4 regions of the Shewanella sp. 0m-6 genome follow, and region 3 is predicted to be linked to each of the others. Evidence: predicted binding sites of a transcription regulator. Region 3 holds the regulator's gene; each other region holds the start of a gene.
The links. The regulator LexA, encoded in region 3, represses DNA repair genes until DNA is damaged. The targets are predictions, from matches to a motif close to TACTGTATNNNNATACAGTA.
Positions count from the first base shown of each region.

Region 1: the regulator LexA is predicted to act here: its motif matches at 2,493-2,512, upstream of recG (ATP-dependent DNA helicase RecG).
Region 2: the regulator LexA is predicted to act here: its motif matches at 5,647-5,666, upstream of ACVBJC_RS02115 (LexA family protein).
Region 4: the regulator LexA is predicted to act here: its motif matches at 4,758-4,777, upstream of recA (recombinase RecA).

Region 1 covers NZ_JBRIMD010000001.1:314,452-322,850, forward strand. Annotated here, with positions in the region: gene ACVBJC_RS01385 (DUF3014 domain-containing protein) at 1-259, opposite strand, end outside; gene recG (ATP-dependent DNA helicase RecG) at 401-2,476, opposite strand; gene ACVBJC_RS01395 (calcium/sodium antiporter) at 2,647-3,573, opposite strand; gene ACVBJC_RS01400 (AMP-binding protein) at 3,755-5,410, opposite strand; gene trmH (tRNA (guanosine(18)-2'-O)-methyltransferase TrmH) at 5,716-6,402, opposite strand; gene ACVBJC_RS01410 (RidA family protein) at 6,494-6,877, opposite strand; gene spoT (bifunctional GTP diphosphokinase/guanosine-3',5'-bis pyrophosphate 3'-pyrophosphohydrolase) at 6,917-8,399, opposite strand, start outside.
Region 2 covers NZ_JBRIMD010000002.1:111,430-119,828, reverse strand. Annotated here, with positions in the region: gene ACVBJC_RS02145 (GGDEF domain-containing protein) at 1-1,123, opposite strand, end outside; gene ACVBJC_RS02140 (sensor histidine kinase) at 1,661-2,872, opposite strand; gene ACVBJC_RS02135 (response regulator transcription factor) at 2,869-3,567, opposite strand; gene ACVBJC_RS02130 (hypothetical protein) at 3,608-4,012, opposite strand; gene ACVBJC_RS02125 (PepSY domain-containing protein) at 4,099-4,653, opposite strand; gene cspE (transcription antiterminator/RNA stability regulator CspE) at 5,156-5,368, shown strand; gene ACVBJC_RS02115 (LexA family protein) at 5,681-6,088, shown strand; gene ACVBJC_RS02110 (Y-family DNA polymerase) at 6,091-7,344, shown strand; gene ACVBJC_RS02105 (HlyD family secretion protein) at 7,492-8,399, shown strand, end outside.
Region 3 covers NZ_JBRIMD010000001.1:172,119-180,517, forward strand. Annotated here, with positions in the region: gene ctaD (cytochrome c oxidase subunit I) at 1-668, opposite strand, end outside; gene coxB (cytochrome c oxidase subunit II) at 678-2,264, opposite strand; gene ACVBJC_RS00775 (cell division inhibitor SulA) at 2,742-3,266, opposite strand; gene lexA (transcriptional repressor LexA) at 3,263-3,883, opposite strand; gene ACVBJC_RS00785 (cupin domain-containing protein) at 4,795-5,145, shown strand; gene ACVBJC_RS00790 (class I SAM-dependent DNA methyltransferase) at 5,285-5,869, shown strand; gene ushA (bifunctional UDP-sugar hydrolase/5'-nucleotidase UshA) at 6,528-8,261, opposite strand.
Region 4 covers NZ_JBRIMD010000023.1:64,731-73,129, reverse strand. Annotated here, with positions in the region: gene csrA (carbon storage regulator CsrA) at 1-35, opposite strand, end outside; gene alaS (alanine--tRNA ligase) at 516-3,140, opposite strand; gene recA (recombinase RecA) at 3,587-4,654, opposite strand; gene mutS (DNA mismatch repair protein MutS) at 4,974-7,553, shown strand; gene rpoS (RNA polymerase sigma factor RpoS) at 7,735-8,399, opposite strand, start outside.

The DNA of each region.
Region 1 (8,399 bases), 140 kb from region 3:
CCTCTGGTAGCTGTACCGCTTCAACTTCAACGACTTCAGGCTCTGGCACAGCTTCGGTTTCTAGTGGCTGCTCTGGGATTGGGTCGGGGATCACCACAGGGGCAATAATGAGTGGTTCTTCAATTGGAGCATCACCACTGAGGTAATAGTAGCCACCTGCAGATAGCGCTACAACGACAACGATAGCCAAAATAGCCAGGCCATTGGTGCCAGAGGTCTTTTCCTGTGGCGAAATTCTATCTTCTTGACTGAGTTGCATTGTAACTCCTCTGCACTGGGCAGTGATACGACTAATGATAAAAGTATAGCTTCAATCCATTCTGCAAAAATCCAGGAGATTGTCTATAGTCTGAAGCTCTATTAAGGATATTTAATTTATAAAACTGACTGACATAGCAGCTTATGCTTGTACAAATTGCTCACGATCGCCTAACCAGCGTTCAATAATCGGGTCTACGCTAGCAGGGGCTTGTTGCATAACGTGAACAGCGAGTTTTTGTACATGAGGAATAAGTGCCTGATCTCGCATTAGATCGGCAATTTTCATATCGGCGATACCCGTTTGTTTTGTGCCTAGTACCTCACCCGGGCCACGGATCTCTAAATCTTGCTGCGCAATAACAAAGCCATCATTACTCTGTCTGAGCACTCCAATCCTTTTGGTTGCAGTAGCCGATAGCGGCGCCTTATAAAGCAACACGCAGTGGCTGGCAACGGCGCCACGGCCAACACGGCCTCTAAGCTGATGCAGCTGTGCTAAACCTAATCGTTCAGGGTTTTCAATAATCATCAAGCTGGCGTTAGGTACGTCAACACCAACCTCAATCACTGTTGTAGCCACTAATAAATTTAGCTCGCCGGCTTTAAAGTCAGCCATGATCTGCTGTTTCTCGGCAGGCTTCATACGACCATGAACTAAGCCAACCTTTAACTCGGGTAGGGCACGTTTAAGTTCTTCTGCTGTGTCTTCTGCCGCTTGGCATTCGAGCACTTCAGACTCTTCGATTAAGGTGCATACCCAGTAAGTTTGACGCTTGTCGTTAATGGCGGCTTGTCTGACTCGGTCTATCACTTCCTCTCGGCGTTGCTCAGAAATTGCGACGGTTGTAACCGGCGTTCTTCCCGGCGGCAGTTCATCGATAATCGAGGTGTCGAGGTCGGCATAGGCGGTCATGGCTAAAGTTCGCGGAATTGGGGTGGCGGTCATGATCAGCTGGTGCGGATGAAAGCCCTGACTAATGCCTTTTTCGCGCAAACCCAAACGTTGATGTACACCAAATCTATGTTGCTCATCGATAATAATCAGCGCCAGCTTATTGAACACCACTTGCTCTTGGAAAATAGCATGGGTACCAATGACGATGTGGGCATCGCCAGATTCAATATCAGCTAACGATTGCGCTCTGGCCTTACCTTTTAGTTTTCCCGCAAGCCAGCCAACTTTTAGGCCTAAAGGTTCAAACCAACTGGCAAAGTTTAGCGCGTGTTGTTCGGCTAATAGCTCCGTCGGTGCCATCATGGCCACTTGGTACCCGCTTTCTATCGCTTGCAATGCCGCTAAGGCTGCCACCAAGGTTTTACCCGAACCCACATCACCTTGAACGAGGCGCATCATAGGCTCATGCTTAGCTAAGTCTTGGGTTATATCTGCAACTACCCGCTGTTGTGCTCCAGTAGGCTTGAAGGGAAGCGAGGCTAAAAAAGGGTTAAGTAACTGACCTGTGGCATGCATGCTGACCGCTTTGTCACGGTTACTACGTTGACGCAGGCGTAGCATGCTCAAGTTATGGGCCAGCAATTCTTCTTGAATGAGGCGTTGCTGCGCCGGATGGGTGCCTTGTTCCAGCTCAAATAACGACACTTGATTATTAGGTCGATGCAGGATCTGTAATGCTTGCTTTAAATCCAAATTATTTGGCTGCAGGTGAGGCGGGAGTAGTTCTTGTAAGCCGCCATTATCCAGCATGGCAAGTGCTTGCTCAGTCAGCTTAATCCAACTTGCTTGTTTTAAGCCTTCAGTTGTGGGGTAAACCGGCGTCAGTGTATCGCTCAGCTGCAGGTCTTCACCGGGAGATATCACTTTATATTCAGGGTGAATAATCTCGACGCCATGCATACTACGGCGAATTTCGCCGTAAGCACGAATGGTCATGCCGATCTGTAGGCCGTTACGCTGCGCAACTGAGAAATTAAAAAAGCGTAGGGTTAAGCTGCCAGTATCATCGCGGACCGTACAGGTCAGCATGCGCTTACGGCCTTGAATAATTTGGCTTGATTGAATGACGGCTTCGATGGTGCCGTAACTGCCCGGGTAAAGCGAGGAAATGGGGTAGACTTGAGTGCGATCCTCATAGCGCAGCGGCAGATGAAACAACAGATCTTGCACTGTTGTTATGCTCAGCTTAGCTAATCTCTCGGCCATCTTTTTAGCGACGCCCTTAAGCTCTGTGATAGGAACAAGATCGAGTCTTTGCAAACGGTTAACACTCAAACACTGTAAATTTATACATATATTATCAGAGATATCGGTTTACGCAAATCTGCGCGTATGAGTGTCGCGATAACAGTGAAAATAACGCAAAAAAAAGCCTAACTTGCAGATTGCACGTTAGGCCTATTTATTTCAGCATTTGCTGGAAGGGCGAATTATATGGCTTGTAATACTATGTAGCCGATATAGGCGAAGTAACCAGCAATTAATAAGCCTGCTTCGCGGCGCCCAATACGTAAACCTGTGTAGGCAAATGGCAGTAATAGCACGGCTAAGGCAATCATAGCAGCCCAATCCAGGTTACTAATTTCACTGCCGATAATAGGGTGAATAAGCGCTGTCACACCTAGAATACCGAGTACGTTGAAGATATTAGAGCCAACAACATTACCAATGGCGATATCACTCTGGCCTTTAAGTGCTGCCACGATTGAGGTGACAAGCTCAGGCATACTGGTACCAATAGCAACGATAGTTAAGCCGATAATCACTTCGCTGATACCAAACGACTTAGCCATAGCCACCGCGCCATCAACGAATAAAATACCGCCGCCAACAAGCATGCTGATACCGATAACAATAAACAGTACTGACAACATTGGATTTTGCTTGGTATCTTCAACGTCATCAGCAGTTTGTTTTTCAGCCGTGAAATAGCTGAAAGTTAAATAAGCGACAAGTAACGCAAATAAAATTGCGCCGTCCCAGAAGCTTAAACCGCCATCGAGTAATAGGCTCCAAAATAATAGCGAGGCGCCAATCATGATAGGAATATCACGGCGCACCATTTGAGACTCAATCTTAATGGGACGAATAAGCGCTGTAATACCTAAAATAAGACCGATGTTAGCGATGTTTGAGCCAATGACATTACCCAATGCAATGCCACTGTTGCCCGCAATAGCTGACTTTACACTTACAGCGAGTTCAGGCGCACTAGTACCAAAAGCTACAATAGTGAGACCGATAATAAGTGGTGTAAGTCCTAATCTGAGTGCAATTTGGCTTGCACCTCGAACTAAGGCTTCAGCGCCTATTGTTAGAATTAAAAAGCCGCCGAGTATCGACAATAAAATAAACATGGTTAACTCTATAATTTGGGTTTCTTTGAAAGGATGGCAAGAATAGTTTCTTTCAAAAATTGCGCAATCAAAAACTGCTTCTTACTCATTAAATTTAGTTAATTGCTGATTGTTTGTCACAAAAACAAAACGACACACCTTAAAGTGTGTCGTTATGGGTTAATTTGACACCCTGAAAGATCTAGATTTCATCTTCCCAGCAGACTTTACCACCGCGTACACCATCTACTTTTTCACTAAATTTCTTTTCAAGTACATGGCGCTTTATTTTGAGTGTCGGTGTTAATACATCATTTTCAACATCCCAAGGTTCACTCACAATCACAATCGCATCAACAGTCTCATGTGATTCAAGATGGGGGTTAACAGAGTCGACGGTGGCTTTTAATGATGCTCTGACTTCTTCTCGAGGTTGCACATTGGCACCTTCTGAAAGTTGCACTAAAGCGACAGGATGAGGTAAGCCTGAGCCGATAACACAGATCATTTCAACATGTGGGTCTTGTGCCAGTTTGCGCTCGATAGGTACAGGCGCGACATATTTACCTTTCGAGGTTTTAAAGTTGTCTTTAACACGACCTGTAATGCTGACATTGCCTTCATCATCAATGGTGCACAAGTCACCAGTGTGGAAGAAACCATCTTCATCGAAGCAATTAGCGCTCTCTTCTTCCTGTTTATAATAGCCCTGCATTAGGCCAGGACTCTTAACTAGCAGTTCACCGACATCGGAACACTTGGCTTCACAACCTTCAACTGCGCGACCAACAGAGCCGATTTTACGGGCATCGAATGGGTAGTTAATAATGGAATAGGCGCAGTTTTCTGTCATGCCCCAGGCCTCGCTGATATTGAGGCCAATTTTGTGGTACCACTCAACAAGTGATGGTGGGATGGGGGCAGAGCCTGAGCCAAGTAAATGGCAATGCTCTAAACCTAATCCTTGATGGATTTTACGTTTAACGATGCTACTTAGGATGGGCACTTTAAGCAAAAAGTTAAGCTTACTGTAACCAATTTTGTCGATAATGTTCTTTTGAAATAGGCTCCACAGGCGCGGTACCGAGAAGAATACCGTTGGCCTGGCGCGTTGCACGTCGGCCACAAAGCTATCTAGGCTCTCGACAAAGGCAACGCTGCTGCCAGAATAAAAAGATGAGCCTTCAATGGCAACACGCTCGGTAATGTGCGCCAGTGGAAGATAAGATAGCAATCTATCTTCAACACCGGTTTTAAGATCGCGCACAACTGCGGTGCAGGTCCAGGTGTAGCTAGCGAAGTTTTGAATCGCACCTTTAGGCTTACCGGTTGAGCCAGAAGTGTAGATAATGGTCATCACTTGCTCGGCTGTAGGCAAAGGCGCATCAATTAATGGCTGACCTAAGGTAAGCATTTTATCCCAATGGTACTGCGAGGGCATGGTGTCGTACGGCATGGCAATACGCAGAATATCGCCACCAACGCCCGCTTCTTGGTCGGCCCAATAATCTAGCTTACCGATAAAAATTGCTTTGGCTTCACTGTGCTCAAGGGTGTAGCGAATAGTGTCGGCATTCGCCGTGGGGTAAATTGGTACACTGATATAGCCGCCGTGCATTAGGGCAAGATCGGTAATAAACCATTCGGCACAGTTTTTAGAGAGAACAGCGACTTTATCGCCTGGGTTTAGGCCTAAATGTCTAAGAGCACCGGCGATTTGCTGCATCTTGGTTTGCACATCGCGCCAGGTAAACGTCTTGTATTGACCGTCAATAGGCTGCTTTAGATAAACCTGGTCGCCTTGTTTTTCAACCCAATGTTCAAGCATCTCAATTGGGGTTTTCATAGAAGATTCCATCGCATTTCCATATTGATAATTGTTGATTCCAATTCAACCTGTTGCAGTGTTTTTTGTTTTAATCGTTCGTTTAACAGGCTGCTGCAATATTGAGTATGGCGAAAAATGTGATCTAAGACAAACTTTTTCAAACGGGTGTTACAATTTTGTTGTGGTGGGTTGAGAGTGTTATTTGTAGCGGGTGATTTGAACGTGCGGGGGATTGAGTTGTTAGGGATGCAAAATATCAGCACTTAATATTGATTGGTCTAAGTGCTGCTAATTTTGGTTGAGCCCGAGCTTTAACTTTAGCCTTATGCTTAGTTTTAGTCTGAAGGGGCGCGCATTTTTTGCCACCATTCCTCATCCGCGACAATCTGGCCATCTTCATCTATGGCAGGGTAAGGCAGTTTCTTACGGCGGCAGGCTTTGGCATAAATTGGGTGGCCTTCTTCAAATAGCTTTATTTGACAGTAAGCATCATCAAGTTTGCGTGTACCGTACATACCTGCAGCTGTGCGTTGACGCTGGGCTTCATACATAATAAGCGCTGCAGCTACTGACACATTGAGCGATTGCACCATGCCTATCATAGGGATAATGATATGTTGATCGGCGCTAGCGATGCCTTCAGGGCTCACGCCATCACGTTCATTACCCAAAATGATGGCGGTTGGGCGGGTATAATCAATGTCTCTAAAATCGACGGCCGTATCAGAAAAGGTGGTCGCCAGAATTTGCATCTCTTTACCACGAAAATCATCGACTGCTTGCGCCATACTTTGGTGCACTCGGGTCTTAACCCATTGTTGGCTACCCGATGCGGTATTGCCCGATACGCGCATTTCAAGTTCAGACCACACGGCATGCACTTCATGAATACCCGCAGCGTCTGCGGTACGCAAAACGGCGGCAATGTTATTGCCTTTGTGTACGGTGTCTAAGCATACGGTTAAATCAGGTTGGCGGTTATCAAGCATCTGGTTTATGCGGGCGAAACGTTCAGGACTCATGATGGGCTTCTGTAAAATGCTGTTGGCGATGATAGTTAGCGTTAAATCATAAAAGGGCGCCGTAGCGCCCATTTGGAAGAGTAATAGAAGATTAGATCTCCATGACTCCATCCATTTCAACAAGTGAATCTTTCGGTAATTGCTTAACACCGATTGCGGCACGTGCTGGGTAAGGTTGCTCAAAGTAGCGACCCATAATTTCGTTTACAGTGGCAAAGTTGCTCAAGTCTGTCATAAAGATATTTAGCTTCACGATATCATTGAGCGAACCACCGGCAGCCTCGCAAACAGCAATTAGGTTGTCAAATACTTGAACAACTTGCGCTTCAAACTCACTGCTAACAATTTGCATTGTCTCAGGATTTAGTGGGATCTGGCCTGATAAATAAACCGTGCTACCAACTTTAACTGCTTGAGAGTAAGTGCCAATTGCTTGAGGCGCTTTGTCGGTTGCTATGATGATCTTCTCTGCCATGATCTGTCCTTGTCTTTATTGAGTGCGATGCAGCGTTAATTAACGGTTTCGAGATGTACGTAATACTTCAGGAAGTACTCTAATTCTACGCATAACGTTAGCTAAATGAATACGGTCACGCACAGAAATACGTAAGTTGATGAGGAAAACACGCCCATCACGCTCTTCTGTGGTTAAGTGATGAATATTTGAGCCTTCGGCAGCAACAATCGAAGTGATCTTAGCTAACGCACCTTGGTGGTTAACGATTTCTACACGCAAGTTAGCCTGGTATTCAACACCATCGGCGCTATCCCACTGCACAGGAATGTACTTATCAGGTTCACCTTGATAACCACGAATGTTAGCGCAGCTTTCCATATGAACCACAAGGCCTTTGCCTGGGCTCACGTGGGCAATAACCGCATCACCCGGAATGGGGCGACAACAATTTGCAAACGTGACCAACATGCCATCAGCACCACGAATAGGCATGGTGTGAGCTTCTTTTTGCTCTTCGGTATCAACTCGGTCGCCGCGAAGACGCTGAGCGATAACAATGCTCATGGCATTACCTAACCCAATATCGGCTAGCAATGCATCGAGTGTGTCATGCTTGGTATCTTTAACGACTTTTTCAATTTGCTCTGCTGATAAGCTATCGAGCTTAGTTTCACCTAGCGCATGATTGAGTAAGCGCTTGCCCAGTAAAATAGCATCGTCTTCTTTTAAGCTTTTCAGTAATTGACGGATTTTAGCGCGTGCTTTACCGGTAACCACAAAGTTAAGCCAGGCCGCATTCGGGCGTGCGCCGTTAGCGGTAATTATTTCAACAGTTTGACCGGAGATAAGTGGCTGACTTAATGGGTAAGCCTGGCGGTTTACTTTAGCACCGACACAGGTATTACCTACGTCAGTGTGAACTTCGTAAGCAAAATCGACCGGTGTTGCGCCCACTGGAAGCTCTAAAATACGGCCTTCAGGGGTAAAGACATAAATCTCTTCAGGAAAGAGTTCTGTTTTAAAGTTCTCAACAAATTCAAACGAGGTGCTGGCGCTTTGCTGCAGTTCTAGCAAGCTTTGCATCCACTTACGGGCACGCACTTGAGTGGTCGTGCCTTGCTCTGCTGAACTGCCTTTCTTATACAGCCAGTGAGCCGCGACCCCTTTATCAGCCATTTGGTCCATATCTTCGGTACGAATTTGGATCTCAACTGGCACGCCGTGAGGACCAAAAAGTGAAGTATGTAGCGACTGATAGCCGTTAGCTTTAGGGATAGCGATATAATCTTTGAAGCGACCAGGATGCGGCTTATAAAGGCCGTGCATGGCACCCATCACGCGATAACACGTATCGATTGAGTCTACGATGACTCTAAAGGCATAGATATCCATGACTTCTTGGAATTGCAGCTCTTTATTGCTCATCTTGTTATAGATGGAATAAAGATTTTTTTCGCGACCTTTTACCGCACCTTCAAGACCTGTGTCTTCGAGGCGAGTTTCGATTGCAGCTTCGATACTTTGAATAAGCTCTTTACGG
Region 2 (8,399 bases), on a different contig from region 3:
TCGCTTTGTTATTAAATTGTTCGAAAGAAAGCTCACCATTAAAAATAACAACAAACTCCTCCCCGCCCCATCGGATTGCGAGATCAGTGGAGCGCATTGAGGATTTTATTCTATTCGCTACTTCTGATATCACAATATCACCAACAACGTGTCCATGAATATCATTGATTTTCTTAAAGTGGTCTATATCAATCAGACACATAGAGGTAACTGACATATCTTTATTCATAAACCCATCTTTACGATAGAATCCAGATAGCCTATCTATGCTGCTTTCGATATAGAATCTTCTAATGTATTGTGCAAGTAAAAAACAGCTATGTATAATTAGTGTGCATATGAAGATTGCTATGCCGCTGTATAGTAAGGAAGTCTTTATTGTTAGACCTACTTTTTTGTTTTCAGTTTTAAGCGCTAAAGATTCGTAAACAAGCGTACTTATTTTTATACTGTCTTCATCAGAAATATCAAACCAAGTGAATTTTTCATTATTGAAATCTGAGATAAAGTCATTCAAAAAATTACTTTTCACATCAATGACCAATACGGAAAAAACGTCACCTTCTAAATATAATGGATAATAAATTGAATATAACTCTTCATTAGTGCCAGATTCTATATAAGGCCCAAAAACCCTCACGGTTTCAAAAACAGTTAAACCACTGCCTTTTAAAGTCTTTTCTATATTTTCTAATTTCAAAATACGTTCTAAGTAGTTTCCCTCCGCAAAATCCCTATCATAAAGGTGAACGTACTGCTCTCTAAATGGCTTGGGAATAACATATTCTGGATATACATTCGCGACCGTCCATAGATTGTCAGCTATGATGGGGTTTCTTTTTAATACACTAAATAGGTTATCTATATGCTTAGATAGGTCTCGAATTTTCTTATCTTGAGAACCTTTGACTATGACCCCCTGGCTTAAATCACCAGCTGGTAGAGAAATATACTCACTGTTAAGGCTGTTGACATTAAAGCGGTATATTGCATCACTAATAAAAAGGATGTTAGTTAAAAACTTACTATTCAACTCGCTCTTATTGACAGTGATAAACAAATTAACAGCACTTATAGATACAATAAAAGATAAGCAAATGCTAAGCACGTTCCTTTTTGTCATAATATTTACTATCCGGTAATGGTTATAAAAAAGTGGTCACAACTCAAAATTATTTTTCAACAAGAATCCTTTATCAAGATTTCTTTATCAAAAGTGCTTTGTTAAGAATGTTTTGTTAAAAATATTTTATTAAGAGTTCTTTGTTAAGAGTTCTTTGTTAAGGGGTCTTTGTTAAGAGGTAGTTGCTACATATCAATAGCTTAACGTTAATTTTAATCGATTTGCTAATCTGATAAGTCCTGTACATATTCATAAAGTCTGAATACTAGTTCAATCTTAAATTATATCATAGATTTCGCATTGTATTTTCCACTAAGAGCGAACAAGATTGCCCACTCAATATGCACAAGCAATAAAAATCCCGAACATAGGTTCGAGATTTTTTTCTACATATTAAGGCTGTGTCATTGCGTGGCTTTGGTAAGTGCTCTCTAATCTCCGTCACCGTTAATCGAGCTAGATTAACGTTCACTAGGTATTAGGCATTAGAAGGCAATAAGCACTTGGCATTAAGCATTAAGCATTAAGCATTAAAAATTAGACATCTTCTCTTGGCATCGTGATCATCACACCCAGACCTGGCTCACAATCATGTAAGGTAATAGTGCCGTGATGTAGGCCCGCAACCGCTTTTGCCAACGAGAGACCCAGCCCCAAGCCACCATCGGTACGGCTTTTATCGACACGATATAAACGTTCAAAAACACGCTCCCTTTCTGTCTCAGCAATACCGAGCCCATTATCTTCAACCTTGAGCCAAACCAGTGAGGCTTTATCATCCGCGCCGCAGCTGAGCTTGATCACACTGCCTGCAGAGCAATATCGCAGCGCATTTTCTATCAAGTTGGCAATTTGCTGGATCAGCAGCTCTCGATCGCCTTGGATCAGTAACGGTGATTGGGCTTTATGGATCTGCAACTGCATTGCGGCATCTTCTGCAACATCGACATAAATTTCGGCGACGGTATCAACAATCTGGGTTAAATCCGTTGTCGTGAAGCGGCTTCGTCTCGCGCCTGACTCAATTTGAGTAATGCGTAACAACGCATCAAAAATAGAAGCAAGACGTTGAGAATCAGCCAAGGCATGGTCTAACTCATTGTTAAAGCTCTGACTTTGCGCAATCGATGATGCATCAGCCTCGTCACGTAAGGTTAGTAAATTGTGCCTCAAACGCGTGATAGGCGTTTTCAGCTCGTGGGCAATATTGGACGAAATATCGCTCATCGCCGCCACAGAGCCTTCTAAACGAGAAAGCATTTCATCCACAGATACCGATATTCTCGCCAGATCGTTATAGGTGTTTATCTCGCCCGTTCGTGCCGACAAATCACCGTCTGCCGCCGCGTTCAATACTTGTTCAATACGAGATATTCGTTGCTGACTGACACGGCTCATCGCGACAACAATGGCAATGGTAAAGAGTGATACTAAAACGCCAGCAAGAATAAAACCTGTGGTAAGCACCGCTATAATGTCGTCATCTTCAATCGGATCTTCGTCGATATCGTGTTTATCACCTGTTGCCCGTAGCTTTGATTCTTTGACTATCTCACTGTTCTGTTGACCCAGTTCATAGTCAACATAGAGAATGGTCACGCTGGCCATAAGCACAAGACTAAACAGCGACACCAGAGCAAACATCACGCCTTGCTGGATAGCAGAGCTTTTCATCCACATTGGGAGTCGATTAACGATTCGCTGAAGTGAGACTTTATTTTGCAACATATCAAGGAGTCTGCGTTTCATTTAGCCTCCTCAATATGTCGATGTTCTAACTTGTAGCCTGCGCCTCGTACGGTTTGGATCAAAGTGTCGCCAAAAGGCTTCTCTATTTTATTCCTAAGACGACTAATGTGAGTTTCGACAACGCTGGTTTGAGGATCAAAATGAATATCCCATACATGCTCAAGCAGCATAGTACGGGTGATCACGCGGCCAGGATGACGCAAGAATAATTCTAGAATACGAAACTCTTTAGGCTGTAAATCCAATAGCTTACCTTGACGTGTTGCGGTATGTTCAAACAGGTTTAATACCACATCGCCAAAAGTCAGTTGCGGTTTAGTGTCGGTTGATGTCAATCCGGACCGGCGAGAAAGAGCGCTAACACGCGCAAGCAGTTCAGAGAATGCAAATGGCTTAGTGAGATAATCATCACCTCCCGCTTCCAACCCTTGCACACGGTCATCCACCCCGCCTAAGGAGGTCAAAAATAAGATAGGTGTTCCCACTTGCGCAGCTCGAAGGGCCTTAACTAAAGACAATCCGTCTAAGCCCGGCAACATGCGATCGACGATCGCCACATCAAAGTGTTCCGTCATGCATAGGGTCAACGCATATTTGCCATTTTCTGTCACCTCGACTTGATGCCCAGCTTCACGCAGCCCTTTTTCAACAAAAGTGCTCAGACTCACATCGTCTTCAACTAGTAACACTCGCATGACGGTTCTCTCTCAGATCATAGGGTAACGTCGTTGTCGCTTAAGCCGCAACGATAGGGACATTTTGTTGTTCAGTTGGCGTTGGTTCTGCCACATTAGTTGGCATCGTTTCCGCTTTATGCTGTTGCCATTTCATCATAATCACCGCTGCGATACCAGCTAATAAGCTCGCGCCCAGCGTAACCAATCCTAGTATGAAAAACAGAGAGAAAGAGGCTAAACCAATAAGTGCTTTTGGTCCATTTTCACGAAGGATTTTAAGCCCTGATGGTATGTTTGACGACGATTGTTTCGATTTGTTAAGCAACAGTTTCACTTTATTAATACAGCATTTGACACTGTTTAACCAAGACGTCGACCTTTTCGAGCAAGGCTCAGCTTCTTGGTTGGTATTTTTTGATTCAGTTGATTCAGTTGATTCAGTTGATTCAGTTGATTCAGTCATTAGATCTCCTTGGGGTCATCAAAGATCACCCCTTTTTTAACTATTCATTGTTCGGCTCAAGTATTCGGCTCAAGTGTTAAAGAGAATTATTTGCTCACCGCTGTTGTCAATGCATTCACTTCAGTTTCAACTTTCTTACCATTGACAGTCATCAACTTGATTTCATAACAAATATTACCGTGTTCATCATCGAGTTCAACGCTCCACGCTTTAGCGCTAAATTGTATTTCTGCTTGCTTCACAACATCTGCAAACGATAAATATTGACCACTGTTCAAGCCAGATAAATACAATGCATCTTCTAATTTATCATCAGCGTCATGATCATCATTCTGACCACGATTGTCTGTTAAAATAACATCACCGGTTTGTGTGTTGATTGCGGTATAAATTTTCTCACCGTTTTTACCGATTAATTCAATTTCATAGAAAACGTGTCCCATTTTCACTTCACGCTCGGCTTCAACCGTTACGCCGCCTGTGTTGGCTTCAGCCAATGCGACAGCCTGAAGTAGAGAGACAGTGTCTTGATTAAAAGATTTAGGGGCATCACCTGCATTTGCAGAGCCAATGGCCATCATGGCGCTCAGTCCAAGCAGAGTTGAAATAGTTGTTGTTTTAAAAACTGATGTATTGTTCATGGTTAAATCCTCATTTGTTTTAATGCAGACAGGGGGTTTCCTTGTCGATGAGGCTACTTTACTTAAGACATCTTTCCGCAAGTTTTCCTGAACTATACATTTTTGTAAGGTTTCAAGGCGAAGTCATATTGCAAGAGATAGGTTTAGGCCTATTTCTCTTACCCTGACAGCTCTTCCCCTAGCCAAAGTCAATGAAGCTAAAGTTCAATGGAGCAATGCGGTCTAAAACGAAAATATGCATATAACTGTTAAATAAAGGTATTGCTTAAACAAGGCAAAATAAATCAAAAAAGCGCTGTACAAAAAACGCACAGCAGTTATTATATCGCTCAGTTGTTCAGAGAGTTATTAAATGCAGCATCAAGTACAAGTAAAGCTTCCACTATCAAAACCGTGTTTTGTAGCTAGACGTTTGCCTTATATTTTAGCGTAACATGATATAATTCAATAAATTAACATAGTGTTAATGTTGAACTTTTTAAAACTAAATAAGGGGCATCATATGTCTAACTCAACTACTGGTACTGTAAAATGGTTTAACGAAGACAAGGGATTCGGTTTCCTTGCTCAAGACAACGGTGGCGCTGACGTATTCGTACATTTTCGTGCTATCGCATCTGAAGGTTTCAAAACGCTTACTGAAGGTCAAAAAGTGACTTTCGAAGTAGAGCAAGGCCCAAAGGGTCCACAAGCAAGCAACGTAGTCGCTCTTTAATCAAGCGCTAATAACGTAAGCTGATATACAAAAAAGGTCGCTAATGCGGCCTTTTTTTGTGCCTGTTATTTTGAAAAAATTGAACCAAAAGCCGCTTTATTTACGACATTAACATCCCCCATAAAAGCGGCGTTGTTGGCTTAACCACCAGAGCCCGCTCTAGCTGCAATACCGTTGCTCATACTTGGCATACCGCCCCACCTTTCGTGCGTTCAATCTGATCACACCGCTCACAGAAATCTGTCATCCTTATTGCGCAAAATCACATAAAACCACTATGCTGTATAAATATACAGTTAACTATTTTTTAGCATGAACATAATTCCAATTTCAGCCAGTGCAGGCATAACAGGTTTTGAATCCCCTGCCACCGATTACAAGCAACTGCCGTTAAGTCTTGATGAATTACTGATTGAGCATCCGAGCTCGACCTTTATTGGCCATGCTTGTGGTGACTCTATGCAGGGGGTCGGCATATTCGATGGCGACATTTTAATAGTCGATAGGCATGTTGATGTGCGTAATCAAGACGTTATCGTGGCAAATTTTAACGGTTCATTTGTTTGTAAGATTATTGATAAGGTGAACAGATTGCTGTTATCTGCCAATGAATCTCACATGAGCACGCCTATCCTCGAGCACGACACTTTTAGTGTTGAAGGCGTGGTGATCCGCTCTATTCGCTGCCATCGTAAAAGCCCAATTCTAGAGAACGACTAACCATGTATGCGCTTGTCGATGCGAATTCTTTTTATTGCAGCGCTGAGCAGGTTTTTAGACCTGACTGGCGTAACCGCCCTATCATAGTGCTAAGTAATAACGATGGCTGCATTGTTGCGGCTAACAGGTTGGCAAAAGAGGCTGGAATTAACAAGTTCGGTCCTTACTTTGAAGTGCAAAAACTGTGTGAGCAAAAAGGTGTTATCGCTTTATCTTCAAACTACGAGCTTTATGGCTCGCTATCTACTGCAATGATGGAAGTGATTGGCCGTTTTGCTCCTGAGCAGCATATTTATAGTATCGATGAGTCATTCTTATCGTTTAAGCACTGTTACCCCGTTATCCCTTGTTTAACTGAGCATGCGATGAAGATAAGGCGCGCAGTTTGGAAGGAAACACGGCTTCCAGTCTGTGTTGGGATTGGCTCGACGCTAACTCTGGCTAAGGTCGCCAATCACGCAGCTAAGAAAATACCCGGTTATAAAGGTGTTTGCGCCATTACCTGTGATGAACAGCGCATTGCCATTTTAAAAACCATGAAGACCGACGATGTATGGGGGGTTGGCAGACGTATATCTAACAGACTTGCGATGATGAATATTCACAGTGCTTTTGCCTTGTCGCAGATGAAAGCCGGTATCGTAAGCAAGCAATTTAGTATCGAGCTTGAGCGTACCGTCCGTGAGTTGAACGGCGAAGTGTGCAAAACATGGGATGAAGCACGAGCTGACAAGCAACAGATCTTTTCTACCCGCAGTGTTGGTAACCGAATAACCGACTTAACATCATTGTGTCAGGCGTTAAGCAAGCATGCATCAACCGCCGCGGCCAAAGCCAGGGCTCAAGGCTCACTCTGTCAAAGCATGTTAATTTTCGCTTCTAATTCCCCTTTTGATGAGCAGCCTAGCGGTTTTAAGTTTGTGTATCATTTTGCTTATCCAACGAATGACACGTGTGAATTGATAGAAGCTGCAACACGCGCGGCTATCGTCAGATTCAACTCCTCTATTCGTTATTACAAAATAGGCGTTGGACTGATTAATCTATGTAGTGAGGCAAACTTGCAGCAGGACTTGTTCGAAAGCAGCAGAAACCCCAATAGAATGCAGGTATTAGATAGCATTAATGCTAAATATGGCACAGATTCTCTGTTTTTAGCAGCTCAGGGCATATCGCAGAAATGGGGAATGCGCAGAGAGATGCTAACACCTCAATACACCACTCGCTGGAAAGACATCCCTATCATTAAGTGTTGATGGGGACTTTCTAAATTTTTTTAACGACTTACATTGTTACTGAAACAAACTAGGACTAGTATTTGTTGAGACGAATGAACGCCTTGAAGCGTTATGAGTCTTCACCCCCTTCTCGACGACTGTCGAATAACCGGACTGGTTAACATTATGAGCGAAAATTCAACACAAGCACCATCCCATCTAGTACGTAATCTTATTCTTGCAGCCGTAGTGCTCGCAGTACTTGTTACTCTGAGTTATTTCTATATTCAACATCAAAAAAACTATCCGAGCACAGATGACTCTTATGTGCATGCCAATATTATCTACATCGCTCCACAAGTCAGCGGCAAAGTCGTCAGTGTTAATGCATCTGATTATCAAAAGATTAGTCAAGGTGACTTATTGGTGCAGATCGACCCTGCTCCCTTTCAAGCTAAACTAGATGAAGCTCGCGCAGCCTATGAAATGGCGCTGCAAAATAATGCGGCAACCGATGATGCCATACTTGCTGCGAGTGCCAATGTTAAAAGTGCCGTCGCTCAATTATCTGATGCTCAGGTAACCTATAAACGTATTAAAGACTTAGTCGATAAAGAGTTGTTGCCTGCTCAGCAACTTGACGACTCGCGTGCCAAGCTATCGGCAGCTGAACAGAGTGTTATCGCCGCGCGGGCAACCATGGCTCAACTGATCAAATCTCAAGGTGCGCACGGTAATGCTGCGCCAGAAGTGAAAAAAGCGGCTGCAGCACTGAGTCAGGCAAGTTTATCGCTTTCATACACTAATATTTTCGCGCCTAAAAACGGCATTTTAGGTAAATTAAGTGCTCATGCTGGTAGCGTTGTATCTCCAGGGCAAGCGCTTGTGCCTTTAGTTGTTGATAACACGTATTGGGTTCAAGCTAATTTTAAAGAAACCCAACTTGAACGATTGACCGCAGGCCAGAGTGCAACAATCACCCTAGACCTTTACCCTAAGGTGGATTATCACGGCACAATTGAAGCCATTTCACCGGCCAGTGGCGCTTCCTTTACGCTGTTGCCGCCTGAAAATGCCACGGGAAACTGGGTTAA
Region 3 (8,399 bases):
ACAGGCATGACCGCAATAAGTAAAAAGGCGGTAATTAACCAGGTCCAAACAAATAACGGCAGCTTCATCCAAGTCATACCGGGGGCACGCATATTGACGATAGTGACGACCACATTAATCGCGCCCATGATTGAGCTAATCCCCATGATATGAACTGCAAATACAAATAGAGCGGTACTGTCAGGGCTATAGGTTGTCGATAGTGGTGCGTAGAATGTCCAGCCGAAATTGGGGCCGCCACCTTCCATAAAAAGTGAGCTTAACAAAATGGAAAATGCGAAAGGTAGGATCCAAAAGCTCCAGTTATTCATTCGCGGTAGCGCCATATCGGGAGCACCAATCATCATCGGAATTAGCCAGTTAGCTAGGCCTGTAAAGGCCGGCATCACAGCGCCAAATACCATCACTAAACCGTGAACAGTGGTCATCTGGTTAAAGAAGTTGGGTTCGACTAATTGCAATCCGGGCTGAAATAGCTCTGCGCGGATCACCATTGCCATCGCGCCACCGGTTAAAAACATAATAAAACTGAACCAAAGATAGAGGGTGCCAATATCTTTATGGTTAGTGGTTAACAGCCAGCGCATAATACCTTTTGGCGCGCCATGGTGGTGGTCATCATGGCTCACGTCGTTAGCGGCTGGTGAGTCTTGTGTAATTGTGCTCATGTTAATCCCTTACTTTCCGTGACCATCAACATCAGAAGCCTGAACGGCATCACCAGAGTTATTACCCCAGGCATTGCGCTCATAAGTCACCACTGCAGCAAGCTGTTGTGGTGTAAGTAGCGCGCTAAATGACTGCATTGCCGTACCAGGTTTACCATTGATAACAATATCAAGGTGAGCGGCTACAGGGCCTTTGATGATTGGGCTACCCACTAATGATGGGAACGCTGGAGGTAGGCCTGTCCCCGCTGCTTGATGACAAGCCGCGCAGCTAGTCATATAGACTTTTTCCCCCATGGTCAGGAGTTCATTCATGGCTAGGTCACCTAATGGTGCCGTTGTTAGTTCTTTAGTTACCTCGTCATCAGCTTTGGTTTCTGAGGTTGTATCTTGATTAACCTCAGCTTGTGTTGCAGGTGAGGTCGCAGGTATTGCACTTGGAGTCGCTGGGGTTGTATCTACCGATGTTGCTGGCGTGGTCGTATCTGAGCTTACGTCGGCTGCTTGAACAGTGTCGCCTGAGTTATTGCCCCAGGCATTGCGCTCATAAGTCACTACGGCAGCAATTTCAGTTGCAGTTAACTGGCTAGAAAACGCCTGCATAGCAGTGCCCGATTTACCATTTAATACAATATCGATATGCAGCTGAGCAGGCCCTTTAATAAGCGGGCTGCCAATAAGAGAAGGGAATACGCCAGGTAGGCCAGCACCATTAGGCTGGTGGCAGGCAGCGCAGCGTGCAAGGTAGACTTGCTCGCCTTGCGCCATTAATTCTTCCATTGTTAGCGTTTGCGATAGGGCAGCCTTTGCTGCCACTTCGGCATTGCTGGCGGCTTGTTGTTGTGCAATCAGCCAAGCATCAAAATCTTCTTCTGATAAAGCTTCAACAACAATAGGCATAAAGCCATGGTCTTTACCGCAGAGCTCGGCACATTGGCCACGATAAGTGCCCGGTTTGTCGATGCGGGTCCAGGCTTCATTAATAAATCCTGGATTAGCATCTTTTTTAACGGCAAATGCGGGTACCCACCAGGAGTGAATAACATCATCTGAAGTCATTAAGAAACGTACTTTACGATTAATCGGTAGTACCAGTGGCTTATCTACCTCTAAAAGGTAGTTTTTACCTTTTGCTTCTTCGCCATCTATCTGCGCTCTGGGGGTAGAAAGCAGACTGAAAAATTCAACATCTTTGTTGAAATAGCTGTAATGCCATTTCCATTGTGAGCCGGTAATCTTGATGGTGAGGTCAGCATTACTTGGATCTTCCATAGCAATCAATGTCTTGGTTGCGGGAATAGCCATAAGTATAAGAATAATAAAAGGTACAACAGTCCAAAGGATCTCGACTTTAGTACTTTCATGAAAGTTGGCGGCGACTGCGCCTTTTGATTTGCGGTGGTTGATCATAGCGTAAATCATGATGCTAAAAACCACGATGCCAATAGCACAGCAGATGTAGAGAATAATCATATGGAGGTTGTAAACCCGCCCACTGATATCCGTAACACCCTCTGTCATATTAAGCGGCATTTCTGATGCAACAAGTACGGGCGAAAATAGCAACGCCAGCACACAATACAACAATTGCTTCACTAGACTTCTCCTCTGTCCACAAGACAAAGAAGAGTCACACAGTAAGTCTCTGCTCTATGTAAACTCTTCAGTTCCCAAAAAAGCAACGATGACTTCAAAGTGCGCGAGTGGCTTGCCTATCGAGTCGCAATTAATGGGATCGCGACACAGGCTATTGTATTCAGTGCTATTCACTGCTGGTGTAACCACGTTGGCACATACGGCTGAAATATATCAGGCCAATCTCAGTCTAAGCTTTAAATTCAGGACTAATCCCAGAGCAAAGACCGACAACTAAATCGCTCGGATATAACAAAATATCGTTGTTATGACTTCCTACACTACTTGGTGTTTAAATATTGATCAAGATCACTTTTTCAATTATTGATAATAAAAAAGCCCTCGAATGAGGGCTTTAGAAAATCGTTTGTACTAGAAGGCGCTTACTAAAACGCACCTCCTAGTCATCATGTATTAGAAAGCGAGGAGATGTTCTGCTTAATGAACAGCACCAAACAGGGAGGCTTGACCAAAAGCACTATCCTGCATATTGATTGAGCGACAAGATTGTTGCTTATTTGTGTTATCAATCGAATGTTCAATGACAATGCCGACAGCGCGAGCGCTTTTGGCAACGATTTGTAGGCGTCGATTGTCACGAGCATCTAAAGAGTTGGTCCAAGTAATCACCGCACTTGAGGTACCGCTTGTTAAGGCTTTTTCCATTGCCCAAAGTGTTTCCACTTCATCTTTAGCATGAACCAGTAAAATGCGGTCCATTCTTACACCTGCAGCTGCTAGCATCTGCTTGTAGCCAATATTCGGCGGGCTAATCAGTACAATCCAGCGACCCTGTTGGCTCAATTGTGAAAGCTGAGCACTGATCTGGTTCAGCTCATCACGCCCTTGAGTTTGGGTCACCATAGTCGTGATGTCATTACTCGTGCTGCTCACCATATTGGTCGATGGCATATCCTGCCACAGTCCAGGGTGACGAGGACTCGTTCCCATTAGTTTGTTCATTGCCAGTCTCCATTACGGATCACACCAACGGCTAAACCTTCAATACTTAAGCTTTGGTTTGCTAGATCCACTTCAATTGGTGAATACTCTTCGTTCTCAGCATGTAAGAAAACTTTGTTACCCTTTTTCTCAAAACGCTTAACGGTAACATCATCTTCAACGCGTGCTACAACCACTTGGCCGTTACGTGCTTGCTGTATTTTGTGTACAGCCAGTAGATCACCTTCTAGTATGCCAATATTCTTCATACTGTCACCACGGACTCTGAGTAAGAAGTCTGCTGATGGCTTGAACATGGCAGGATCGACTTTATAGTGTTGCTCGACATGCTCTTGCGCAAGAATCGGTTCACCTGCAGCAACTTGGCCGATAAGGGGTAAACCTAAATCTGCATCTTCAGTGTCTTCTTGGGTTAACTTAATACCGCGAGACGTGCCCGGCATAATTTCAATGCAGCCTTTTTTAGCTAAGGCTTTTAAATGTTCTTCAGCAGCATTGGCTGACTTAAAACCTAAACGTCTAGCGATCTCGGCACGGGTAGGTGGCATGCCAGTATCAGCAATATTACGTTTAATTAGCTCTAAAATTTCAGCTTGGCGCGGTGTAAGTGGTCTCATGGTTAACCCTGTCTTTCTATACAGTAACTGTTAGTATATACAGTATTTTTTTGAGTGCAAGTAATAACCAGTTATATTGTTTTTTGTGGGATCCAGTTTCAAATGAAATAAATCCAGCGATGTGAAACTCGTTATTGGACAGCGTCTGAAATTAACTAATATTTTGCTGGACATCAGCACTTATAAATTTAGATAAGGCCTCCGGATGAGAATTCGATGGGAAGGGGATTTTTGAGTGAATATATAAATTAGTCTTAGCTCATTTATGCCCATTACGTGCAACCAGCTAGGAAGGAATCCTTCCTCGTTGCCTAAACTGTTCATGCCCCTTTATTAGCTACAGGCAATAAGCAGGAAAGAACAGTGAAGAGTCTGTTGGCCTACTTTTACGAATCGATAAGCAATAATCACGAATTACTTTCGATTCAACATCAATACTCACTTTGCTCATTTCTGTGCGCGTTTATCCAGTAATACTTTTGTAGAGTGCAGATAAATCAATAGCTTTTCTTCAACAAAAATTAAATAGTAGGTTTATTAAATATGCATGCGCTTTTTGCCAAATATACGCGCATGCACACTATACAAATGTTGAACTAAGCCGCTGCGCGGGGCCTAAAAAATATTCAATCGAGTGTATAACCTACATTGGATCAGTTAGACTTAAAGAAATGCGAAGGAGCACAACAATGACAACGGAATTTCAATGAAAAACTTACCTTCTACTAGATATCAATTGATAAAACCTGCTCTACAGCCCAGAGCCAGCATCAAAAAAAGCAAATCCCTATAGCATAAAGCATACCAATTAATCTGGATTCAGCATCGACTAAGTCCAACAAGCGATTTGTGCCTTGCAAACAGCGCAACGCACAAATACTAAGACGTTATAAGCACAAGGAAGTTTTCAGATGATCCGCAACTTTCTAGAGACAGAGAAACAAATTCAGCATTCAGCACATGATGGAAAAGGTGCTGTAGAGTTGTATGAAATTTGGGGTAAATCAGATTTTATCAGCGGATGTGATTTTATTGATAGGCAAATTATACCGCCAAATTCTACTGTTGGTTATCACAAACACGGTAACAATGAAGAGATGTATATCATTCTTGAAGGTAGCGGAACAATGACTATTGCAGATCAAGAATATAGAGTTAAAAAAGGAGACATGATTAAAAACCCTCCTTTTGGTGAGCATGGATTGGTTAATGATTCAAACGAAAACATAGAGTTGTTAATCATACAGATGAGTATTGAGTAGTGTGCTTATAACAAGCAGCTAAATCCAGACTCACCAAGGCTGTCATGCCATTTGCTGAACAAATCGCCCGCCAGCACATGGTTCACTTATTAGCAGGGCGTTATGCAGTCGTGAACCGTTTCGAGTATAGGAAAATATAATGAGTGATAGTTGGGATGATTACGCAGATGGCTGGGATTCAAATTCAGATGTAATCGAGTATTCTAATAAGGCCTTTGATTCGCTGTGTAAATTCATAAGTTTAGATGGTTTAAATGTTTTAGACTTTGGGTGTGGAACTGGCCAACTAACTGAAAAAATAGCTCATGTTGCATCTTCAGTTGTTGCAATTGATTCCTCACCAAAGATGATTAAAGTTTTAAAGAATAAAAATATTCATAATGTAAACTCACTATCATGCGAAATTTCAAGAAACTCGATCAATAACAATCCTATTTTTGAGTCAGGTTTTGATTTAATTGTTGCGTCATCCGTTTGTGCTTTTGTGCCAGATTACGAGAAAACGTTATCTGATCTTAAGCTTCTTCTAAAAGAAGGCGGTACTTTTATCCAATGGGATTGGAAGCGAAGCAATGGAGAAGATGATTTCGGCTTTACCAATGAAATAATTACTGATGCATATTCAAAGGTAGGCCTTTCTGTTGTTCGTGCTTCAGAGGCGTTTTCTCTAACAAGTGAAAAAGGCACTATGAAAGTTATAATGGGAATAGCAAAAAATGCATAATCGGGTAGCCGGGGGTATCTAGCCTCCAGCACCCATACCACCCTGTATGCGGATCCGCACTACCTCTAAATGAGGCCTGTAATTCGCTGAAATTGAGAGTTTCATTTTGGCTGGATTTCTGGTGGTAAATTTCACATTATCCCGGATCAAGCCGATATACCTATCTGGATTTCGCCCCTTAACTTATTGATTTCATATTAGGGGGAATTTCACTTGAAACTGGATCCCACATTTTTGTGGGATCCAGTTTCAAATGAAATAAATCCAGCGATGTGAAACTCGTTATTGGGTAGCGCCTGAAGGTATCTCTTTATCTCAAGCGTTCATTAGCTGACTTTGTTGCCTACTCATTTAGTATCTCGGGTGCGTTTGTTCCATAGACAAATAAGTCCGCGCAATTGAGCCTCTTGCGCCCGCTGTTGGTTCAACTTTATTTCCTTGCACTTTTACCTGACAGCTACCAAAGCTCGAACGAGAAGAAGGGAGTGGTAAGCAACAAGGCATTTGCTCTACTTTATACTTGCTGAAGACCTTGGTATGTACAAAAAGGCTAGGTGTAGTTTGCCGAACACATACCTTAAAAACAGAGCCCAATCAAAGGTTGGGCTCTGTTTCGAGATCTAAGGTGCCAGCTGATTAACCTTATTAACTGCTAAGATTAACCGCCGCAGCCATCAGAACTTCTGGAGTTGATATAGCGAACATCTTTCGCTCTGTCATAATTGGCAGGATCGAGCGTGTCATGCTTTTTGATGAATTGATAAAGCATATCTGCATCAATAAAGCCGGTATCTCTCGCCTTTTCCTTTAACTTGGGATACTTATTACCGCCCGCAGCGTTATAGCTAGGGAGGGTAAATCGATATTTATCTGTTAGCTTGAAGGGCTTATCACCAACAGTTCTGATATCGACATCTTTAGCTTTACAGTCAACGGTCATCTTGATACCGCTAAAATGGGCAAAGCCTCCAGAGCCTCGAGTCTTAAGCGCAACCCTAGACAAATACTTCTTTAGTTCGGCTCCATTCATCTCGGTTACAGTCACGCTGTTGGAAAAAGGCTGCACCTTAAGCACATCACGATAGCGAATGGGCCCTTTCTTTATGGTGGCTCGAATACCACCTGAGTTTATGATCCCAAAATCTGCGGGGATAGGAAGCTGAGTTTGAGCGTGCGCAATCATCACCCCCAGAGGCGTAGCTTGGTAACGAACAATCTTACGCTTACCAATGAAGTCCGCCTTTGCAACACCAATCTGTTCTCTCAACTTCAGCTGCCCCTTACGCTGATAGGGCCGAAGCAGTTCGAGGGTTTCCTTATCCTTAGGCGTTAGCATATGAGGCGGATAGTAGGAACCAAACTTGGTTTCTGTATTCACTGGTACTAACTCGTAGTTTGCCAAGTGTAGCTTACCACCATAGTATTCAAAATCGGCGCGACCAACGAACTTTCCCCACTCGTAGGCTTGCATGATCCAAGTGCCATTTTGACGATCAGGCCTACAAGGCTCATCTCGACCATAATCTTCTACGTACTCACCAGTGTCCCCTTCCATACACACAGGCAACTGTGAATGTCCGCCAATGATTGCTTGGATCTGGCCAGGCTTTAGGCTTTTGGCAAGAGCAACATCACCGGGCGCGTTACTTCCATGTTTACCATTTTCATAGTGACCCATATGGGTGAGACCAAAAACAAGATCCGGTTGATGCTTCTGCTCAAGCTCTGCCAAAATATTTTTTGCCTCAGCTTGTGCTGAAGTGAATTTTAGATCTTCAACGAATTCTGGATTACCTATCTCAGCGGTATGCTCGGTAGTCAGGCCGACTACGGCTAGCTTCAAGCCTTGAACCTCGAATAGCTTGTAGGGTTCGAAGTAGCGTTGCCATTCACCATCGACTTGGCGATAGATGTTGGCCGATAACCACGGGAACTTTGACCAGCCTCTCTGCTTATCCATCACCGTCGATGGATTATCAAACTCATGGTTACCCACGGCCATGGCGTCATATCCAAGGTGGTTCATGCCGATAAAATCTGGCTCGGCGTCTTGAAGATCAGACTCAGGTACGCCAGTGTTAATATCGCCACCTGAGAGCAGTAACGTTTCCCCACCTTGCTCGGTGACCTCTTTACGAATTTGGTCGAGAATGGTTTTTCGCGCGGCCATACCATACTCACCTCTAGAGCCTTGCCAAAAACGGCCGTGGTGATCATTGGTATGGAGCAAGGTGAAGCGCTTACAGTCATCACCAGCGGCTTGACAGGCGATAGATGCTGTCGTCTTAGGCGCCTCTTCCACCTTTTCCTTACCACAGCCGCTCAATGTTAACGTTAGAGCGATAGCTGAGCCGGTAAGAAGTAGGCTAGAAGGACGGAGTGAAGTATTCATAATAATCCTTCAATATTATTCAGATAAGCGTTGTCATTTGCCCTAATAGCTGATTTCTCATTCTGAGAGCAACGCGCACAAGGCGAGATGTAGACAACGTCTGTACAGTTAAAAAAAGCAGCACCCAGAGCGATCCCG
Region 4 (8,399 bases), on a different contig from region 3:
AGTGTTTCACCAACACGACGAGTCAATATCAGCATTATTTTGCTCCTTTAGTTCCTAATTCTGCTTTATACGGCATAATTCCGTTATAACTGTATTATAAGGTTAGCTTAGTACAAAATAACAGTATTCTATGAGAAAAGCGTCAAATAATTACACCTTTTTCAGTAAAATATCACAGTTAAGTGTTTGAAACCTTTTTAACCAGATTGAGAATAACTTTTACCCAATAAATATCATTATCAGGTGTTAACATTAAACTAGCATGAATTAGAAGATTACCCAAATCTAAGGCTACAATATACAAACTTAGGCTAAACAACTCTCTAATTCAGTTTTAAAATAAGGGCTATTCATCTTAAATTCCCTGCCCATAAACATCAGTAAAAATCACTATCAACCGGATATATACTCGCAGGAAAAAACCGTTTTAATAAATCAGAATAAGTTTATTAATTCCATAAAAAAACGTCCATAACGGACGTTTTTATTTAAGGTTAGCTATCGCTTTAGCCTATTTAAGACAGTTTAGCGGTTATCCAAGGGATAACTTGCTCTAACGCGCCGTCAAGGTTCTCTGGCTGGCTACCGCCAGCTTGAGCCATGTCAGGACGTCCGCCACCTTTACCACCAACTTGAACAGCGATAGAAGCGACTAATTCACCCGCTTTGACTTTGCCAGTCAAATCTTTAGTCACACCAACAATCAAGTTAACCTTATCTTCGCCTGCGATAGCAAGAACCACAATACCAGATTGTAGCTTTTGCTTAAGCTCATCTTGCAAGCCGCGTAGTGCGCCTGCATCGATACCTTCAAGCTTCTTAACTAACACCTTAACGCCATTTACATCAACAGCTTCGCCAGCAAGATCGGCACTTGTCGCTGCAGCCAGCTTATCTTTCAACTGAGATAGCTCCTTTTCAAGCTGCTTAGTTTTATCAAGCTGCGCCTTAAGCTTAGTCACCACTGAAGCACTGTCACCCTTTAATAGTGCAGCAGCTTCTTCTAGGTCTGCTTGTTGCTTAGCAACATAGGCCATTGCAGCAGCACCGGTTACAGCCTCGATACGACGCACGCCTGCAGCAATACCACCTTCAGAGGTGATCTTGAATAAACCTATATCTCCTGTACGGCCAACGTGAGTACCACCACATAGCTCAATAGAGAAGTCACCCATGGTCACAACACGTACTTCAGAATCATATTTCTCACCAAACAGTGCCATTGCACCTTTTTCTTTGGCAGATTCGATATCCATGACTTCAGCAGTCAATTCGTGGTTACGACGAATTTGTGTATTAACAAGCTCTTCAACCTCTTTCAGCTCATGCGCTTTAACACCTTCAAAGTGAGAGAAGTCAAAACGTAAGCGGTCTGGATCGACCAAAGAACCTTTTTGAGTCACGTGAGTACCAAGTACTTGACGTAGCGCTGCGTGTAAAAGGTGGGTAACTGAGTGATTTAGCTCTGTTCTATGACGTAGCTTCTTATCAACATTAGCGGTTAATGCCTGACCGGTTTTAAGCTCGCCAGTGATAACACGCCCGATATGTCCAATTGCTTGACCATACTTTTGTGTGTCAGTAACAGTGAACTCAACTCCCTCTGCAATCAATATACCTTTATCGCCACTTTGACCGCCCGACTCACCATAAAATGGTGTGTTGTCGAGTACAATAACCGCTTCATCACCCGCCGCAATAGCGTCTGTTGCTTCACCTGATGTGAAGATAGCCGTTACTGTCGCTTGGTTATTAAGCTCGGTATAACCAGTGAAACGACTTTGTTCGTCAATTTTTAAACCTTCGTTATAGTCGGTATCAAACTGACCCGCAGCCTGTGCGCGACTGCGCTGCTCCGCCATTGCCACTTCAAAGCCAGCTTCATCGACAGTGATTTCACGCTCACGACAAACATCAGCAGTTAAATCGACAGGGAAGCCATAGGTGTCATAAAGCTTAAATGCTGTTTCGCCATCTAAAACATCAGTTGTTAATGCTGATAGCGCGGCATCCAAAATACCTAGCCCACGCTCTAATGTACGAGCAAACTGCTCCTCTTCAGCTTTAAGCGACTTCTCAACAATAGCTTGAGTCTCTTGCAAGCCTTTCGCTGCATCGCCCATCACTTCGATGAGTGTTGGCACTAACTTATAAAAGAAGCTTTCAGTTGCACCTAGCTTATTACCGTGACGGACTGCACGACGAATAATACGACGCAGTACATAGCCGCGGCCTTCATTTGACGGCATAACGCCATCCGCAATCAAGAAGGCACATGAACGAATATGGTCAGCAATCACACGTAGCGATTTGTTTTCAAGATCTGTTACACCAAGAATAGCGGCCGCTTTCTTGATTAACGCTTGGAAAATATCAATCTCATAGTTTGAATGTACACCCTGCATAATGGCAGCGATACGCTCAATACCCATACCAGTATCAACAGATGGCTTAGGCAGTGGCTTCATCTCACCGTCAGCTTGACGATTGTACTGCATAAATACGATGTTCCAGATCTCAATAAAGCGATCGCCATCTTCTTCAGGTGTACCAGGGCGTCCACCCCAGATATGATCGCCATGATCATAGAAGATTTCAGAACAAGGTCCACAAGGACCTGTGTCGCCCATTTGCCAGAAGTTATCTGATGCGTAAGCTGCACCTTTATTGTCGCCGATGCGGATAATGTTTTCTGCTGCAACGCCAATTTTCTTATTCCAGATTTCAAACGCTTCATCATCTGTTTCATAAATAGTGACGCAAAGACGCTCTTTTGGCAGCTTTAATTCTTCAGTAAGGAAAGTCCATGCAAAGTTAATCGCTTCTTCTTTGAAGTAATCACCAAAGCTAAAGTTACCTAACATTTCAAAGAAAGTATGGTGACGAGCTGTATAGCCAACGTTATCTAAATCGTTGTGCTTACCACCCGCGCGTACACAGCGCTGTGAAGAAGTTGCACGAGAGTAACTACGCTTATCAGCACCCAAAAACACATCTTTAAACTGGTTCATACCCGCATTAGTAAATAGTAGGGTTGGATCGTTCACAGGAACGAGCGAACTACTATCAACGACCTGGTGACCATTTGTGCGGAAATATTCCAAAAAAGCACTTCGCAGTGCTGCAGTGGTTTGATACATGAAACCGTCCTGAATTAGGTTGTGCAAATAGCTCCAAAAGAGCTGAGTGATAAATTTTTATGGATAGCATTATAAGCAGAGTCATGGCTAACAACCAGCCCTGTTGATACAAAACTGTGTAGTGGCTAAGAAATTAGCGCCCTGAAGCTTGAATGAGTCAATATAAGAAGATAACGGAATCTGCTAAATACTTGCTAGCGCATCAAATGTAGCCGTTTGTAGTTCGTCATAAACACAGTTGCGCAATGGGGAATATCATGACGCAATGAGTTTGTCGCTATCGAAGAGTTTTTAGTTGCAGAAAATAGAAATCTTGGATTAGTAATCTAGTCGAGCTCTCTTACGAGAATGGTCGCGGCGCACAGAGTTATTCATCGTGGAATAAAACTCATAGCGCAACCGGGAAATGCATAGCTGAAAGGCTCAGCTATGCATTTAGAGTGGGCTTAAAATACTTCGCCAGTCTCTAAGTCAACGTTGTCACCGGCTGTATCGGCAGCCTCAGCAGTAACCTTCTCACCTTTGCCTAACAGCATAGCGCGTAGCGTCGTTTCGATTTCATCTGACACTGCAGGATTTTCGATTAAGTACTTACCTGCGTTTGCACGGCCTTGACCAATCTTATTGCCTTTATAGGCATACCAGGCACCTGACTTTTCAATTAGCTTATGCATAACACCTAAGTCAACGAGCTCGCCAGTTTTGTTAATGCCTTGGCCATAAAGGATCTGAAATTCAGCTTGTTTAAATGGCGCAGCAATCTTGTTCTTAACCACTTTTACACGGGTCTCGTTTCCGATCACTTCTTCTCTATCTTTAATCGCACCAGTACGGCGAATATCTAGACGAACTGAAGCGTAGAACTTAAGTGCGTTACCACCCGTTGTCGTCTCTGGATTACCAAACATAACACCAATTTTCATACGAATTTGGTTAATGAAGATTAGCAAAGTGTTTGACTGCTTAAGGTTACCAGCAAGCTTACGCATCGCTTGGCTCATCATACGCGCCGCAAGGCCCATGTGAGAGTCACCAATTTCACCTTCGATTTCAGCTTTTGGTGTCAATGCTGCTACCGAGTCAACGACGATAACATCTACAGCACCACTGCGTGTTAATGCGTCACAAATTTCTAGTGCTTGCTCACCGGTATCAGGCTGAGAACAAAGTAGGTTATCGATATCAACACCTAGCTTTTTAGCATAAATAGGGTCTAGAGCATGCTCTGCATCGATAAAGGCACAGGTTTTTCCCTGCTTCTGAGCTGCTGCAATCACTTCTAGGGTCAGTGTTGTTTTACCTGATGACTCTGGACCGTAGATTTCAACGATACGACCCATAGGCAATCCGCCTGCACCTAAAGCAACATCCAAAGATAATGAGCCAGTAGAAATCGTTTCTACGTCCATTGAACGGTCTTCACCTAGCTTCATGATTGAGCCTTTACCAAACTGCTTCTCAATCTGACCTAAAACGGCGTTCAGTGCTTTCTCTTTATTTGGATCTATCTTCATTCTGATATCCTCTGGATCACAGTGCTACACGGTATTGGCACTGAATTTTCATTTGGTGACGACTCATTTTAGCCTTGGCTAGAGCCTCAATATGAAACTAGTATACTGTACAATCATACAGTATCAAGTGCTGTGTAAAAATATTTTACAAAAAGTTTAAAATCAATCATTTAGGAGCATCTAGCATTTTTGCACCGTAATTTATTGCTGAAACACTGTAAGAATTCCGCCTAATCTAGACAAAATATTGTTAAGATTAGCGCCAATATTGTTTCAGGCGCTTTTAGCCGCCACAGTAAATCACAGGCAAAACAAATCGATGACCGCTATTGATCCGCAAAGCTTAGAAAAACATACCCCAATGATGCGTCAATATTTGACGTTAAAAGCCCAACATCCAGACATGTTGCTCTTTTATCGTATGGGCGATTTCTATGAGCTCTTTTATGAGGATGCCAAACGAGCCTCTGAGCTACTAGGGATCTCATTAACCGCACGAGGTAAAAGTGGTGGAGACCCGATTCCGATGGCAGGTCTGCCCTATCATGCGGTTGAAGGTTATCTGGCCAAGCTAGTGCAACTTCGTGTTTCGGTAGCGATTTGCGAACAAATTGGCGATCCTGCGACCTCTAAGGGACCGGTTGAACGTAAAGTAGTACGTATCGTTACCCCTGGAACCTTAACCGATGAAGCCCTACTGCAAGAAAGACAAGACAACTTACTTGCAGCGCTTTACCAGGGTAAAACCGGTTACGGCTATGCAACTTTAGATGTTGCTTCAGGTCGTTTTGTCATTACTGAACTTGCCAATACTGAAGCGCTTGAAGCCGAGTTACAACGGACCAACCCCGCTGAATTACTCTATAGCGAAGACTTCTCTGAAATGAGTCTAATCGCTGCAATGAATGGCACTCGACGCCGACCAGAATGGGAGTTCGACTACGACACTTGCCATCGATTACTGCTCAATCAGTTCGGCACTAAAGATTTAAAAGGCTTTGGCATCGAAGACGCGAGACTGTCACTCCAAGCTGCAGGCTGCTTAATGCAGTACGTCAAAGATACTCAACGTACCGCACTACCACATATCAACTCGATTGTGCGTTTTAATCAATCTGACAGCATAGTGCTAGATGCTGCAACGCGTCGTAACTTAGAGCTAACGGTGAACTTGCAAGGTGGGCGAGAAAACACCCTCGCCTCCGTGCTCGATAACACTGTTACGCCTATGGGCAGTCGTATGCTGCAGCGCTGGTTACATCAGCCACTTCGTGACCATGATATTATTCGTGCAAGACAGGCCTCGATTGAAGAGTTGCTGGGTAATGGTCACTATGAAGTGCTATCGGAAGATTTAAAAGCCCTTGGTGATATTGAGCGAATTACTGCACGTATTGCCCTACGCAATGCCCGTCCACGAGACTTTGCTCGCTTACGTCAAGCGCTCGCATTACTACCCCAGTTGCAACAAACGTTAACTCAAGCTACTGCTGCACACCTTAAATATCTATCGCAAGTGATTGGTGAGTTCCCCGATGAACTTGAGCTACTATCACGCGCCGTAGTCGATAATCCTCCGATGCTTATTCGTGATGGTGGTGTGATCCGTGAAGGATACAACGAAGAGCTCGATCAATGGCGTAAACTCAGTGAAGGCGCAACCGATTACCTTCATGAGCTTGAAGCTAGAGAAAAACACCAGACAGGAATTTCTACGTTAAAGGTCGGCTACAATCGCGTTCATGGCTACTATATCGAAGTCAGTCGCCGTGAGTCTGACTTGGTACCACTAAGCTACCAACGTAGACAAACACTCAAGAACACTGAACGCTATATTATCCCTGAGCTTAAAGAGCACGAAGAAAAGGTATTATCTAGCCAAGGTAAAGCGTTAGCGCTTGAAAAGCAGCTTTGGGAACAACTGTTTGATCTTATCTTGCCTAAATTACATGAGTTACAAGATTTTGCTAGAGCCTCTGCTGAATTAGACGTGCTATGTAATTTTGCCGAGCGTGCAGAGAGCCTGAACTATCACTGCCCAGAGCTATCAACTATTTCAGGGATCCAAATAGAAGCGGGTCGCCATCCAGTGGTAGAGCAAGTCAGCCAAAGCCCATTTATTGCCAATCCTGTGACTTTAAACAATCAACGCAAGATGTTAATTGTGACAGGTCCAAACATGGGCGGTAAATCTACCTATATGCGCCAAGTCGCATTGATTACCCTAATGGCACATATTGGCTGTTATGTTCCAGCAGAGCATGCCGTTATTGGTCCTGTAGATCGAATATTCACCCGAATCGGTGCATCTGATGATTTAGCCTCTGGCCGTTCAACTTTCATGGTCGAGATGACTGAAACTGCCAACATCTTACATAACGCGACCCCTAACAGCTTAGTGTTGATGGATGAAATTGGCCGTGGAACTTCAACTTACGATGGTCTTTCACTTGCTTGGTCTGCTGCAGAGTATTTGGCTACACACTTACAAGCAATGACGCTATTTGCCACCCATTACTTTGAGTTAACTCAACTGCCAGAGCAATTATCTAATGTGGAGAATGTGCATTTAGATGCCGTCGAGCATGGCGATAACATTGTATTTATGCATGCTGTTCAAGAAGGTGCAGCGAGCCGCAGTTATGGCCTACAGGTAGCTGCGCTTGCAGGTGTGCCTAATTGTGTGATTAGCGCCGCAAAGCATAAGTTGCATCAGTTAGAAAGCCGCGATCATGATAATCAATCCAATAATGCTCAGCAGCCTTTACAGCAAAGCATGAGCTTTTCAGCACCGGCGCCATCTCCCGCTTTGGAAGCATTAGCCAAGCTAAACCCGGATGAATTAACGCCAAGACAAGCATTAGATTATCTATACAACCTTAAGAAGTTGGCACTTTAATTGTTTGAAGTGCTCAGTCGCCATATTGCTTCAATATGGCTAAATTAAAGTGCACTGAATTAAAGTGCGCTGAGCTAAAGTGCGCTAAACGCCAAACATGAGATACTAAAAAAGCGCAGTTGATAATCAGCTGCGCTTTTATTTATACCCTTACTTTTTATACTCTAGATTACATTCTAGATTACACTCTGAAGATTGCTTCTACAGAAAGGCCTTGCGCCCCCAGTAAGTCCTTCAAGCGCTTAAGCGCCTCGACCTGAATTTGACGTACTCTTTCACGAGTCAAACCAATCTCTTTGCCTACATTTTCTAGAGTTGACGGCTCATAACCTAACAAACCGAATCGGCGCGCTAGCACTTCTCGTTGCTTAGTATTGAGTTCATCTAACCACTTAACAACGGACTTAGACATATCTTCATCCTGAACCTTATAATCTGGCCCTACGTTGTCATCATCAGCAAGTACATCTAATAAGGCTTTATCACTTTCGCCACCTAGCGGTGTATCGACAGAAGTAATTCTTTCATTGAGCTTGAGCATACGGCTAACATCTGCACTCGGTAAATCGAGTTGGTCAGCGATCTCTTCTGCTGTCGGTTCGTGATCCAGCTTATGTGCGAGCTCTCTGGCTGTACGCAAATAAACATTAAGCTCTTTGACAACATGAATAGGTAAGCGAATAGTACGAGTCTGATTCATGATTGCTCGTTCAATCGTCTGTCTAATCCACCATGTTGCATAGGTTGAGAATCTGAAACCACGCTCGGGGTCAAATTTTTCTACGGCACGGATCAAGCCCAAATTACCTTCTTCGATAAGATCTAGCAGCGCTAAGCCACGATTAT